4 regions of the Amorphus orientalis genome follow, and region 1 is predicted to be linked to each of the others. Evidence: predicted binding sites of a transcription regulator. Region 1 holds the regulator's gene; each other region holds the start of a gene.
The links. Region 1 encodes LexA, which represses DNA repair genes until DNA is damaged. Its sites were predicted from a motif close to TGTTCNNNNTGTGTTCNG; they were not measured.
Positions count from the first base shown of each region.

Region 2: a site for LexA is predicted at 1,653-1,670, ahead of J2S73_RS01255 (helicase-related protein). Genes of this name have one in related genera too.
Region 3: a site for LexA is predicted at 2,291-2,308, ahead of uvrA (excinuclease ABC subunit UvrA). Genes of this name have one in related genera too.
Region 4: a site for LexA is predicted at 1,763-1,780, ahead of J2S73_RS15430 (ImuA family protein). Genes of this name have one in related genera too.

Region 1 covers NZ_JAUSUL010000002.1:480,795-484,434, forward strand. Annotated here, with positions in the region: gene J2S73_RS10045 (ComEC/Rec2 family competence protein) at 1-1,478, shown strand, start outside; gene lexA (transcriptional repressor LexA) at 1,523-2,236, opposite strand; gene J2S73_RS10055 (molybdopterin molybdotransferase MoeA) at 2,407-3,615, opposite strand; gene moaC (cyclic pyranopterin monophosphate synthase MoaC) at 3,612-3,640, opposite strand, start outside.
Region 2 covers NZ_JAUSUL010000001.1:273,326-276,965, forward strand. Annotated here, with positions in the region: gene J2S73_RS01255 (helicase-related protein) at 1-1,409, opposite strand, end outside; gene J2S73_RS01260 (DUF3108 domain-containing protein) at 2,194-3,015, opposite strand; gene rpmB (50S ribosomal protein L28) at 3,349-3,640, shown strand, end outside.
Region 3 covers NZ_JAUSUL010000002.1:779,546-783,185, forward strand. Annotated here, with positions in the region: gene uvrA (excinuclease ABC subunit UvrA) at 1-2,149, opposite strand, end outside; gene J2S73_RS11420 (single-stranded DNA-binding protein) at 2,617-3,126, shown strand; gene J2S73_RS11425 (protein phosphatase 2C domain-containing protein) at 3,279-3,640, shown strand, end outside.
Region 4 covers NZ_JAUSUL010000003.1:210,343-213,982, reverse strand. Annotated here, with positions in the region: gene J2S73_RS15435 (DUF6504 family protein) at 1-932, opposite strand, end outside; gene J2S73_RS15430 (ImuA family protein) at 814-1,659, opposite strand; gene J2S73_RS15425 (SDR family oxidoreductase) at 2,788-3,549, opposite strand.

The DNA.
Region 1 (3,640 bases):
GGGTGCGCGAGCGGATTGCCGGGCGGCTGCGCGCCGCCCTTCCCGGCGAGAACGGGGAACTGGCCGCCACTCTCCTGGTCGGCGATCGCGGCGGCATACCCGAATCGACACAGGAGGCCTTGCGGGCGTCCGGGCTCGGCCACATCCTGGCGATTTCCGGGCTGCACATGGCGCTGGTGGCCGGCACCGTGTTCGCCGTGCTGAGGCTGAGCCTTGCCGCCATACCGCCGGTCGCGCTGCGCTATCCGATCAAGAAATGGGCGGCGGCAGCGGCGCTCGCGGCAGGGCTGTTCTATCTGATCGTCTCCGGCGGGGCGGTGGCGACCATACGGGCCTTCGTGATGCTCGCCGTGGCGCTCGTGGCGGTGCTCGCCGACCGGCCGGCCCTGACCCTGCGCTCGGTCGCCGTGGCCGCGCTTGCGATCATGCTGTTCGACCCGGCCGCCGTCGTATCGCCGGGCTTCCAGATGTCGTTCGCGGCCGTCATCGCGCTGGTCGCCGGCTACGAGTATCTGGCCTCGCGCGAGCGGGCCGACCGGCCTCCGCCCCGACGCGGCCCGGTTCTTCGGGTGCTGCGGCTGGCTGCCCTCTGGATCGCAGGCCTGGCGCTGACCTCCCTGATCGCCGGTCTCGCGACCGGCCCGATCGGCGCCTTCCATTTTCAGCGGATCGCCGTGTTCGGCCTTCTCGGCAACCTTCTGGCCATGCCGCTCGTGACCCTGATCGTGATGCCCATGGGGGTGCTGTCGGTGGCGGTGATGCCGCTCGGTGTCGACCCGGTCCCGCTCGCTGCGATGGGCTGGGGCCTGGACGGGGTCGTGGCCGTCGCCAAACGGGTCGCGTCCCTGGGCGGCGATGCCGGCCATGTGGGCCGCATGCCCGCGGCAGCGGTGCTTCTGATGGCGGCCGGACTGCTCTGGCTCGCGCTCTGGACGGCCCGCTGGCGGGTTCTCGGCCTGCCGCTGGTCCTGGCCGGGCTGGCATTGACGCCTGCAGCCGCCCGTCCGGATATCCTGGTCTCCGACGACGGCCGCACGGTCGCTGCCCGCGGCACCGACGGTCGCCTGACAATCGCGACGGCACGGGGCGGGGATTTCGCGGCCGCGATGTGGCTCAGGGCCGACGGCGATCCGCGTCCTCTGGAAGACGTCACGGTGCGCGCCGGCGTCAGCTGCGACCCGTTCGGCTGCACGCTGCCGATTGCCCGCGGTCCCGGCGACATCGGTGGCCGCCGGATCGCCTTCGTGGAGCAGTCCCAGGCATTTCTATTGGATTGCCGCAGGGCGGAGATCCTGGTGACACGCCACACCCGTCCCGCCGGGTGCGAGGGGCCTCGGCTGGTGATCGACCGTCACATGCTGATGGAGCAGGGTGCTCTCGCGCTCTTTCGCATAAAGGATCCGCCCGGATACCGGATCGAGCGGGCCCGCCCGCCGGTGCCGCGACCGTGGAGCGCACGACCTGTGATCAGGAGATAACGCGGTTCTGGAAGACCGCCGGTGTCCGTTCGGCCCGAAACCGCTCAATAGCTGCGGAACAGGGCGACGAGCTTGCCCTGGATGCGCACCCGATCGGGTCCGAAAATCCGCGTCTCATAGGCCGGATTGGCCGCTTCCAGCGCGATGGACCCGCCCTTGCGCCGCAGCCGCTTCAGCGTGGCTTCCTCATCGTCGACGAGCGCCACAACGATGTCGCCGCTGTCGGCAGTGTCGGACCGTTTGATCAGCACCGTGTCGCCGTCGAGGATGCCTGCCTCGATCATGGAATCGCCACGGACCTCCAGCGCGAAGTGTTCTCCGCCGCCAACGAGGTCGGCCGGGACGGTGATCTGATGGCTTTCGGTCTGGATGGCGGCGATCGGAACGCCGGCAGCAATGCGGCCCATCACGGGGACGGTCAGGCCGGCGATCTCCGCGGGCTCGGGCTCCCGGGCGGGGACCGGCGGCGCCTTGCCGCGCGAGCCCTCGATCACTTCCGGCGCGAAGCCTTTGGTGCGCGGGCCGGCAAGGCCGGCATTGGCCGACTCGGGAAGCCGCAGCACTTCCAGTGCCCGTGCGCGGTTCGGCAGGCGCCGGATGAAGCCACGCTCTTCGAGCGCCGTGATCAGCCGGTGAATGCCGGACTTGGAGCGCAGGTCGAGCGCTTCCTTCATCTCGTCGAACGACGGCGGGACCCCGGTCTCCTTCAGTCGCTCATGGATGAACATCAGGAGTTCGTGTTGCTTGCGGGTCAACATGTCTTCGGCCCCACCCCTCGGTCCGGCGCATCGCAAATGCGTACAAATCAGGAACGAACACTACGCGTTCCATATGTGTTCCGCAAGGGTTAATGGCCGGTTACCCGATGGAAGGTGGAAACGGAGAACAGTGTAAGGCCACGGTGTGGCGGGCAGTGTGTCCGACGGTGTCAGAGCCGGATGATCCGGCAGGTCTCGCCGGCGCGGGCGTCGGGCGCGTGGGCTGGACGGACCAGGAGCGCCTTCGCAACGGCGAGGGTGGAGAGCATCGATGAGTCCTGCACGGAGAACGGCTCCACCAGCGGGGGCCCGGTCGGGCTTTCCGCCACCCGGGCGCGGACATAGTCCTCTCGGTCGCCGTTGGCCGGCATGTCCGAGGCTAGGACCGCGGGCTCGAACCACGGTCCGGGATCGGTGTCGCCCTGAAGGGCTCGCAGAAGCGGCGTCAGGAACAGAAGGGCGCAGACCAGGCTGGAGACCGGGTTACCCGGAAGTCCGAGCACCCTGAGATCGCTCAGCCGGCCGAAGATCAGCGGCTTTCCGGGCCGCATGGCGATCTTCCAGAAGCCGAGCTCCATGCCGACGTCGCCGAACGCCTGTTTGACCAGATCGTGCTCGCCGACCGAGGCGCCGCCGAGGGTGACGATCACGTCCGCGCCGCTCGCCCTTGCCCTGGCGAGGGCATCGGCGGTGGCTTCCCGTGCGTCGGGGACGATCCCGAGATCGAGGGGCTCGCCGCCAGCGGCCGCAATCATCGCGGCCAGCGCCGGGGTGTTCGAGGCGACGATCTGGTCCGGACCGGGGACAGCGCCGGGCGGGACGAGTTCGTCCCCGGTGGCGATCAGCGCGACCCGCGGACGCCGGGCGACCGGAAGCTCGGGATGGTTCATAGCGGCGGCAAGCGCGATGTGGCGGACGCCGAGCCGCGTTCCGGCGGTCAGAAGAGGCTGCCCTTCCTCGAAATCCAGGCCGGCCGCGCGAATGTGCCGGCCGGGCTCGACGGGAACGGCAACCTCCACGGTCTCCTCGTCGATCCGCTCCGCGTTTTCCTGGATCAGGATGGTTTCGGCGCCTTCGGGAACCGGCGCGCCGGTGAAGATCCGGACGGCTTCTCCGGGGGCGAGCGTGCCGGGATAGCGGCGTCCGGCCGCGGAAACGCCTGCGACCCTCAGACGGGCACCGGCCACGCGGGCATCGTCGGCGCGCACGGCATAGCCGTCCATGGCGGAGGCGGGGAAGGGCGGCTGCGACCGGGTGGCGGCGAGGTCCGCGGCGAGAACACGGCCGCCCGCGTCCGCCAGGGACACGGTCTCGATGCCGAGGCGGTCGGCTCCGTCGAGCACCCGCGCCCGCGCGTGTGCGACCGGCAGCAGGCTCATTCGGCGGCTCCGGCCTGCCAGTCGC
Region 2 (3,640 bases), on a different contig from region 1:
TGGAGCGCGTCCGACAGGCGGTCCTCTATAGCGCGGGTGATTCCTCTCCAGTGCGCGGGATCGTCGAGCCAATCGGCACGGTTGGCAACATAAGTCCAGGTCCGGATGTGCGCGATTCGGTTCGACAGGGTGTCGATGTCGCCGTCCGTCCGATCGGCAAAGGCGAGCTGCCTGGAAAACCAATCGTCCGGAACGCGCCCTTCTTGCATGAGGTTCCGGTAAAGGCCAAGCACCAGATCTGCATGGTTTGCCGGCGCGATCCGCCGATAGTCGGGAAGCTGGCACACTTCCCACAGCCGCTCCACCGCCGCCGGACCCCTGGCGAGGCCGCTGATCTCGGGATCCTTGGCCGCGTGTTCGAGGCAGATGATGTCCTCGGAAGTCGGCGCACGGGTGAGGCCCTGTTCCTGAGGCGGGGCGTCGAGTGCCTGCCTGAGCGCGCTGATCGAGGAGAAGTCGAGATCGGGATTGCGCCACTGGAAGAGTTTGATGGGCTCGAAGCTGTGGGTCTCCAGCGCTTCCACCAGATCGTCGCCGAACGGATCGACGCGGCCGGTCACGCCGAAGGTGCCGTCGCGCATGTGCCGGCCGGCGCGGCCGGCGATCTGGCCGAGTTCGCCCGGATTGAGCCTTCGGTACTGGTAGCCGTCGAATTTCCGGTCGGCGGCGAACGCCACGTGGTCCACGTCGAGGTTCAGGCCCATGCCGATCGCGTCGGTGGCGATCAGGAAATCCACGTCGCCGGACTGGAACAGCTCGACCTGGGCGTTGCGGGTGCGCGGGCTCAGCGCACCCAGCACCACCGCCGCGCCGCCCCGCTGGCGGCGGATCAGCTCGGCGATCTGGTAGACCTCGGCGGACGAAAACGCGACCACCGCCGACCGGGTCGGCAGCCGGGTGATCTTCTTGGAGCCGGAATAGCGCAGCACCGACATGCGCGGCCGGGTGACCACGTTGAGGCCCGGCAGCAGCCGCTCCAGGATCGGCCGCGCGGTCGCCGCCCCCAGGAGCAGCGTCTCGGAGTGTCCGCGCAGCCGGAGGATGCGGTCGGTGAAGACGCGGCCGCGTTCCAGGTCGGAGGCGAGCTGAACCTCGTCGATGGCGACGAAATCGACATCGGTGGTCTGCGGCATCGCCTCCACGGTGGAGATGTAGTAGCGCGGATTGTCGGGAAGGATCTTCTCCTCGCCGGTGACCAGGGCGACCTGGTCGGCCCCGACCCGGGCCACCACCCGGCCATAGACCTCGCGCGCAAGCAGGCGCAGCGGCAGGCCGATCAGCCCGGAGCTGTGGCCGAGCATCCGCTCGATCGCCAGATGCGTCTTGCCGGTGTTCGTCGGCCCGAGCACCGCCGTCACCGTACGGGCGCGCGCCTGGCGTGGAAGGGGGATCTGCGACGGAACCGTCATGGAATGGTCGGCTCGAGGAACTTGGCGGGAGGTCGCGGCTTTGCGGGGACACGACGCTGCGAACGGAGGCCCGGGGCCTTCATGGAGAATTGCGGCTCAACGCCGGTCGGCTCCTTGTCCTGCGGTCGGTCCGAATACTGTCGCCACGGGCCGGGATGAAGGACCGGCCGCTCGGACGCTGCCTTCCTGTCTAACACACAGTGGCGCGCTCGCACGCCAAAAATAGGGCCGCTCAAACGCAACCGGAACGAGTCCGGAACGAATCGCGGCCGAATCGGCGACTCATTTCGATTCACGCTTCGTTCCCCGCAACTGGTTGTTTTGAATCGGGAAATCCACCCCAGATCTTGATTCACGGGACGACTGCGGGGCGCCGGCGGGACACGCACTGCGAGTCGCGCTGGCGAATCGAAATGGAGAGAGAGTCAAGCGCCGATCGATCCCGGGCTGACGGATTTTCGCCGCGCAAGTGCGGAGCGGCTTGATGTCACGAAAAAGAACGTAAGTAGACCGAATCGGGATCGAATCGGGCGCCGCTCGAAATTCTGTCTTTGTTCCGGATATGCAGGATGAAACTGGTACATCCGGGAGAATTAGATCAATCAGATTTACCCGTTATTTACTCTGACCTAAGTCTTGCGGCCTTCGTCACATCAGCGGGATCTTGCCGTGTTGCGGGATGCGGGTGCCGGTGAAGCCGCATGACCTGCCGAACGGCGTCCGGACGCAAAAAAGGGCCGGCGTCGGTGACGGCGGCCCCTGGGCGGGTCAGACGGCTGTCGGCCTACTCGGCGGCCGCCAGGCGCACCCCGCGCAGCTTGATATCGGTGGCCTGGACGGACAGGACCCCGTGCGGCGTCTCGATCGAGATGGACACGGGGACGAAGACGTCGTCGCCGACCGCGACGAAGGCGGCTTCCAGGCCCTGATTGCGGGCGAGATAGGCCACGCTTTCGGAGTTGGCCCGGTGACCGGCGATCGGAGTCCAGCGCGCGGAGCACTGGAAGGCCTTGCCGTCGTAGCTCGGCGTGCGCAGTCGGATTTCACCCTTGGGGGCGAGGTCGACCTGGTAGCGGCTCCATCCATCGAAGACCGGAAGCTGGCGGTTGCAGGCTTCTTTCAGGTCCGGTTCCGCGCCGGTCCGGCGGATCGGCAGCACGGCCGCGCTGATCGGATCGAGAATGCCGCGCTTGTGGCCGGCGACCACGTCGACCCGGTCCGGTGCCGGATCGAGCGGGGGGCGGGCGGACAGCGAGGCGACGCTGTGATCGGCGAGCCGCATCGAGACCTTGGTGGTCTCGCCCGGATCGACCGACACCAGCCGGTAGCTGGAGGGCGACAGGCCGGTCTCGCCCAGATGCCCCTTCACTTCCGCGTCGACCTTGGACGCGGTCAGGAGCGAGGCGAAGCCGGTGGGCTTCATGTCGACCTTCACCGAATAGGCGTCGTCGGCCAGGATCACCGACAGGCTGCCCTTGGCGATGGTCACGCCCTTGAAGCTGACGTCGTAGCGCACGCCTGCCGTGGTCCGTTCGCCGGCGGTGGCGGCGCCCGGCCAGGCCGTTGCGGCCAGAAGGATGGCGATCGGGATGAAACGGCGCCGCATGAATCGGAACTGACGTGCCTGCACCTTGTTAACCCTCGTCTGGATCGCGATGAAACCGGGCCGACCGCCCGTGTCGTCTCAGCGTCATGGTTGGCGACGGCTCCTGCCTCGCGTCGGCCTCTCGCCGAGGCCGGGCGGAAACGAAGCACGTCAGCGGCGACGCTAGTCCCGGTATGGTCACCAGCGGGTTAACGTGAGCGCTTCTTTCGGCAACGAAGGGTCGCAGGCCGCTTGACGTGGATCGGCGGTATTCCTATAGAAACGCGATCCCATGACCTAGCGAGATGACGTGGGGGCGGGTGGTCCCGGCCCTCCAGACGAGGATTTTTTGCAATGGCCCGTCGCTGTGAACTGACCGGCAAGGCCGTGCTGACCGGCAACAACGTGAGCCACGCCAACAACAAGACGCGGCGTCGCTTCCTGCCGAACCTGTGCACGGTCACCCTGCTTTCCGACGCGCTCGACCGCGGTGTGCGGCTCCGCGTGAGTGCGGCCGCGCTGCGCTCCGTCGAGCACCGGGGCGGTCTCGACGCCTTCCTGCTCAAGCAGGACGACAAGACCCTGTCGCCGCGCGCGCTGCTTCTGAAGCGCGAGATCGTGGCCAAGAAGACCGAAGCGGCCGCGT
Region 3 (3,640 bases), 300 kb from region 1:
GAGTGAAGGCGCCGGTATAGGTGGCCGGATTGGACCGCGGTGTACGGCCGATCGGCGACTGGTCGATGTCGATGATCTTGTCGATCAGCTCCAGGCCTTCGATGGAATCGTGTGCGGCGGGCACGTCGCGGGCACCGTTCAGGCGGCGGGCGACCGCCTTGTAGAAGGTGTCGATGAGGAGCGTCGACTTGCCTCCGCCCGACACGCCGGTGACGGCGGTGAAGGTGCCGAGGGGAAGATCGACGGAGACGTCCTTCAGATTGTTGCCCCGGGCGCCCTTCAGGCGGATCCTGCGGCCCTTCTTCAGGCGCCGCCGCTCGTCCGGCAGCGCGATCGCCTGGGCGCCGGACAGATACTGCCCGGTCAGCGAATTCGGGTCGGCCACGATCTCGTCCGGGGTGCCCTGGGAGACGATCTGGCCGCCGTGCACGCCGGCGCCCGGTCCGACATCTACGACATAGTCGGCGGCCAGGATCGCGTCCTCGTCGTGCTCCACCACGATCACCGTGTTGCCGAGATCGCGCAGGCGCTTGAGGGTTTCCAGAAGCCGCGCGTTGTCGCGCTGATGCAGGCCGATCGATGGCTCGTCGAGCACGTAAAGCACGCCGGTCAGGCCCGAGCCGATCTGGGAGGCGAGACGGATACGCTGGCTTTCGCCTCCCGACAGGGTTCCGGAGTTCCGGGACAGCTGCAGATAGTCCAGGCCCACGTCGACGAGGAAGCGCAGCCGCTCGCGGATTTCCTTGAGGATCCGGCTGGCGATCTCGTTCTGCTTGGCAGTGAGTTGCTCTTCCAGCCCGTCGAACCAGGCGTGCGCCTCGCGGATGGAGAGCTGCGAGCCTTCGCCGACATGCCGGCCGGCGATCTTCACCGCCAGCGCCTCGGGCTTCAGCCGGTATCCGCCGCAGGCTTCGCAGGGCGTGTCGGACTGATAGCGCGACAGCTCCTCGCGGACCCATTGGGAATCCGTCTCCCGCCAGCGCCGCTCGATGTTGGTCACGACGCCCTCGAACGTCTTGCGGGTCTCGTAGCTGCGCAGGCCGTCGTCATAGACGAAGGCGATCTTCTCCTTCGTGCCGTAGAGGATCGTGTCGCGGACCTCCTCGGGCAGGTCGCGCCAGGGCGTGGTCATCGACACGTCGTAGTGCTTGGTGATCGCTTCCAGGGTCTGGGTGTAATAGGGCGACGTGTTCCCCGTCCGCGCCCACGGCAGGATCGCGCCGTTGCGCAGCGACAGGGCGTCGTCCGGCACGACGAGATCGGCCTCGAAGCTCAGCGTGGTGCCGAGCCCATCGCAGGAGGGGCAGGCACCCACCGGGTTGTTGAAGGAGAACAGGCGCGGCTCGATCTCCGGGATCGTGAAGCCGGACACCGGGCAGGCGAACTTTTCGGAGAAGACGATCCGGCGCGGCTTTCCGTCTTCGTCGGTCTCGTCGGCGAACTCGGCCACCGCAATGCCGTCGGCGAGCCGGAGCGCCGTCTCGATGGAATCGGCGAGCCGCGTGCCGATGTCGTCGCGGACCACCACCCGGTCGACCACCACGTCGATGTCGTGCTTCAGCTTCTTGTCGAGGGCAGGGGCCTCGGCGATCTCGTGGAATGCGCCGTCGATCTTGACCCGCTGGAAGCCCTTCTTCTGCAGCTCCGCCAGCTCATTGCGGTACTCGCCCTTGCGGCCGCGCACCATCGGCGCCAGCAGGTAGAGCCGCGTCTTCTCCGGCAACTCCAGTACCTTGTCGACCATCTGGCTGACGGTCTGGCTTTCGATCGGAAGGCCGGTGGCCGGCGAATAGGGCACGCCCACGCGTGCCCAGAGAAGGCGCATGTAGTCGTAGATCTCGGTGACGGTGCCCACCGTCGAGCGCGGATTGCGCGAGGTGGTCTTCTGCTCGATCGAGATGGCCGGCGACAGGCCGTCGATCTGGTCGACGTCCGGCTTCTGCATCATCTCCAGGAACTGGCGCGCATAGGCCGACAGGCTCTCGACATAGCGGCGCTGGCCCTCGGCATAGATCGTGTCGAAGGCGAGCGACGACTTTCCCGACCCGGACAGGCCGGTGAACACCACGAGCGAATCCCGCGGGATCTCAAGGTCCACGTTCTTCAGATTGTGCTCGCGGGCACCTTTGATCGCGATCGTCTTGTGCATGGAAACGAAGCCATCCGGTCTGGGTCTGACGCGGCGGGCCGAGCCGCCGGTGCGGCCTTCACCTACCGCCAAAAGGGAGGGGCCTGCAAACCCTGCGCCGGTAGCCGACTCGGGATCCCAGGCCTCGTGGACAAGAATGAATGTTCTACCAATGTTCCGGGCGTCGCGGCAACGCATCATGCCGCGCGAAAATGAGCCGGGCCGCAACCTGCTCTCCAGATAGGATCGCGGACAGGAATGGCCAGAGGCACGGCCGGCGAAGTTTTGTTCCGTGAATGTTCTTGTCTCCGCCGGCTGTTTCCGGCACAAATCGATGGAAACGCTCAACCCGTGGAGAAAACCCGTGGATCGCGCCGCCGGGCGATTGGTCATGGCGCGTGAGCCCGTTATCGTCCGCGACGCACCTGGCGGCGCGTGATAGTCAGCCGCGACACGAACCGACCAAGACCCAGCTCAAGGAGACCACCATGGCCGGCAGCGTCAACAAAGTGATCCTCGTCGGCAATCTCGGTGCCGATCCGGAAATCCGCCGAACCCAGGACGGCCGGCCGATCGCCAACCTGCGGGTGGCGACCTCGGAGAGCTGGCGCGACAAGAATTCCGGCGAGCGGCGCGAGCGCACCGAATGGCACCGGGTGGTCATCTTCAACGAGGGCCTCTGCCGGATCGCCGAGCAGTATCTGCGCAAGGGCTCCAAGGTCTATCTCGAGGGCCAGCTCCAGACCCGTGAGTGGGAAGACCAGTCCGGCCAGAAGCGCTACTCGACCGAAGTCGTGCTACAGGGCTTCAACTCGTCGCTGACCATGCTGGACGGCCGCGGTGAAGGCGGGGGCGGCGGCGGCGGCTCCTCGGGCGGCGGATATGGCGGCGGCAGCTCGTCGGGCTCCGGCGGCTTCGGACAGTCCGGCCCGATGGACCAGGGCGGCGGTGGCGGCGGCGGATATGGCCGCGACCTCGACGACGAGATCCCATTCTAAATCGCTCGGTCAGCCAAAAAACTCTCAAATACAATGATTTGAGAGGGGCTTTTCGTTCGATGCTGCAGGTCTGAGCGGAATTCTTCCCGCTCGGTTCGCTGCCGCACATTCGTCGGGCGCCCGGCGGCTGTCTTCATCCCTGGAGTATCGACGTGGCCTCAGTGGACATTCTGGACGCATGTTCGCGGGGCGGCATCCCTGATCGGCTCAACGAGGATGCGTTCGGCGCAGCCGGCCGCTTCGCCTGGGTGATCGACGGCGCGACCGGCGTCGGCGACGTCGAATGCCTCGACGGTCCGAGCGATGCGGCCTGGCTGTCGTCCACGGCGAGCGCAGTGATCGCGGAGCGAATCGCAGCCGGGACCGACGATCTGCCGGTGCTTCTCGACGCGACGATCCGCGAGCTTGCGGACCGGTTCGATCGCGAAGCTGTCCGAAGACCGAAGGCGCGGCATCAGCGTCCGACCGGCGCGATCCTCCTTGCCCGGTTCGACGATGCCGGGATCGACGTGAT
Region 4 (3,640 bases), on a different contig from region 1:
CTGACGCTGCCGTCGGCATGAAAAAGCGCAAGCGACAGCTGCCGCGCGCCTTCGCCCCGCGCCTCCAACCGGCTTTCAAGAGACGCGGCGAGGCGGGCCAGATAGGCGCTCACCACATCCCACTGGAAGATCGGCTCGGCGAGCCGGCGCTCCACCGTCAAGGGCGGCAGCGGGCGGCGCGGCGTGATCGGTTCGTCCTCGTCGCCGACGGCCTGATGAAGCCGGCGCAGGAGCTCCGGTCCGAACCGGGCGGCGAGCGGGGCGCGGGGCTGGCCGGCCAGATCGGCGATCCGTTTCAGGCCGAGGCTTTTCAGGGCCCGGGCCGTGGCCGGTGCGATCCGCAGGGCGTCCACGGGGAGCGGTTGCAGGGCGGGTTTCAGGTCGTCGTCCGTCAGGATCGCGGTCTCGCCGTAATGCGCCATCGCCCAGGCCGCACCCGGCGTGGGCGCGATTGTCGCACGGGCGGAAAACCCGGCGCGGGACAGACGGGTGCTCAGATCGTTCATGAGTCCTGCTTCCCCGCCGAACAGGTGGGCGCAGCCGGTGATGTCGAGAAAGAGCCCGTCCGGCGGCGTCAGGGCGACCAGCGGCGTGTAGCGGTCGCAGGCGGTTGCGAGCCCGTCGAGAAGGGCGGCGTCGGCCTCCGGGTCGTGGGGCTCCGCGACGAGCGCGGGCACCAGGGCGCGCGCCTCCGCCAGCCCGAGCCCCGGTTCCAGGCCGGCCGTCTCGGCGACCGCATCGACGGCGGCGAGGATCTGCGCGGGCCCGACCCTGGCCACGGTGGCGCGCGGTGGTGCGGCCCCGCCGCGCTCCTCAGGATGCGGTTCGAAGGGGGAGGATCTCCGCCGGTCCCGGGCGCGGCGGTCGGTCGGCAGTCTCGGCAGCCAGAGGCACAGGATGCGGCGCGCGGACGGCATGGAATCGATGGTCATGGGGCGAAAGCTCCACATCGACGGCGCCGGTCGGGCCGCCGCGGTTGCGGGACAGGGTGACGGCGAAGCCGGGCGAACCCAGCACGGGAAGGCCGTGGGGATCGGCCGCCGACGGGCGCGGCTTCAGCCGGAGGCGGACGCGGGCAGCGGACGGCACGTCCGGCCCCGCGGGCCGCAGCAGGAAGAGGGGGGTGCCCTGGCGTTCGGCGCGCAGGGCGAGCCGGCGCGTGGCGGTCAGGTCGAGGGCGCGGGGCGTCCCGCCGATCTCGGCCACCACCGCCGCGAGCCCGCTCACGCCAAGCGCTTCCTCCGCCGCCCACAGGGCATCGGCCGCGCTCTTCGCGGTGACGCTGACGAGGCGGCCCGGATCCAGACCGAAGGCGGCCAGCCCCGGTCCATAGAGGGCACCGGTTTCGCCCGCGGTGACGCCGTCGGAGATCCAGACGAGCCCGCCGCGCTCCGACCCCATCCGGGCGATCAGCGCCGCGGCGAAGCCGGTGAGCGCGCCGGCATCGCGATGGGCCTCGCAGGCGAGGTCGTGGACCGTGGCCTCCGGCGGTCCGCCCAGGGGGTAGAGCCGCTCCAGGACGTCGACGGAGAACCGGGCGGCGGCGGTGTTGCCGCGCATATCGGTCGGCACGAGCGCCTCCCTCCGGCCTTCCAGGCCGGCAATCCGGGCGCGCAGATCGGCGAGCGGGTCGGCCGCCATGAGAATGCTCCACGACATGTCGGCAACCGGCGGAGCTGTCTGCAGGAGCGCTCCGAACACGATTGGTTTCAAGGGCTTGAGACAGGATCCGGCCTGCTGGGCGACCCTTGCCTCAGTAGTATGTTCCTGTTTTGTTCTAAAAAGATTCCGAAGGTGGGCGCGCGAGTCAAGCCGGCGCCCTTCAACCTGTCGGGAAGCGGTGGCGGGACCGTCCATCGCGTCGGGCCCAACTCCTTCCGGGAGCATGCTGTTTCGCGATGGCACCGAAATTCGCTTGCGCTGCACCACAACCGCACGGCGCTGCAGCAACGAATTTTCTAGTCGCCCGGGACCGGCAGAGCTATAGTTAAGACTTCGGCAATCGTGCCTCAGGGAGGTGCGTCATGGCTTATGCCCGACGTTTGAACGTGGTCATGTTCGGTGCGGCATTCGTGTTTATCGCCGCCATCGTCGTCGGGATCGTGTGATCCCGAAAAGCTCGTCCGCGGCGGCAATTTGAGGCTGCCGCGACGCCGAAGACCGGCCCGCTGAGGTCGGGTTTCAGAGCAGGGTTCGGTCAAGCCGAAGCGGTTTGAGCGAAGGGGATCTGCTCAGGTGTCGACTGGAACCGTTTCGTATCGCTCAGATTGGTTCATCCGGGCGGTCAAGGCTCTGGATCGGCCGCTCACGAAAGACAGACTGGCCTGCCTCGTGCCGGGGCCGTTTCGATGCGTACAAGCGCTCCGGAACAGCCTTCCAAGCCGGCACGAGAGCATTTCCCGTTCAGGCTGAATTCTCGCCTGAACGATAAGGGATTGCTCCAGGCGGTGAACCTGGCGCCGTTTCCAGTCGATCAGGCGAGACACCTGATCGGAAAGGGCATCAGGGGCCAACGAAAAGGTCCGATCGAGCAGTCTCGCCCGATCGGTGGGTGATGGCTTGTGCTGCGGGCGCCGGCCGGGCCATGTGCAGGCAGACAGCGCGAGCCTCGCCTGCACGCCAACATCCCAATTCTCCGTCGATCCATCGAAAGCCATGTGTCCGGTTGCGACCGGCATGGAAAGAACGGCTTTGGCCGTCCGCTTTCAGTCAGGATTGTCGGGGGTCACCCCATTTCAGCCGTGCCGATTCCATCAGCCCGCAGGGGGGCGACTGTCTTCTGTGCGATCAGGCCGCGTTGGCCAGCGCGACCGCGTCGGCGCCGGCGGGAAGCCGCATCGGCGAGGCGGGATCGGTGGCCGCGCGCCAGACCGCCTCGGCCACGTCGCCGGGAAGGGTGAGGTCGCCCTCATCCTGTTGCCAGGCCGTGAACACCGCCTCGGCCAACTCGCCGTAAGCCTCCGGGATGTCGAAACCCATCCGCTCGCGGGCATTGTCGGCGAAGGCGGTGTCCGGTGCCCGTCCGGGCAGCACCAGGCGGGCGCGCACGTCGAAGGCTTCCAGCTCGAGTGCCAGACATTCGGTGAAGGCGTTCACCGCCGCCTTGCTGGCCGTATAGACGGACAGCAGCGGCAGGGACATCATCGTCACGGTTGAGGTGACGTTGACGACGACCCCAGACCGACGCTCGCGCATCTGGGGCAGGAACGCCCGCGTCATGGCGATGGTGCCCAGCGTGTTGGTCTCGAAGACGTCTCGGATCATCCGGTCGGACAGGCCTTCCACCGCATTGAGAAGCCCGACGCCGGCGTTGTTGACGAGCACGTCCACCGGCCCGGCCGCGTCGACGGCGGCCGCGATGCTGTCCGCGTCGGTGACGTCGAGAGGCAGGATCCGCATCCGGTCGGAGATGGGCAGGAGATCCTCGCGCGGGGTGCGCATGGTGGCGACGACGGACCAGCCGCGATCGTGGAAGAGACGGGCGGTCTCCAGCCCGAAGCCGGACGAACAGCCGGTGATGAGGACGGTTTTGGTGGCGGAAGTGGTCATGAGAAAAGCCTCCATCTGGGAATGGATGGAAGCTAGGCATCACCGCCCGGACGTACTATCATCCAAAGTCCGAGTTTCATTTGGAATCGTC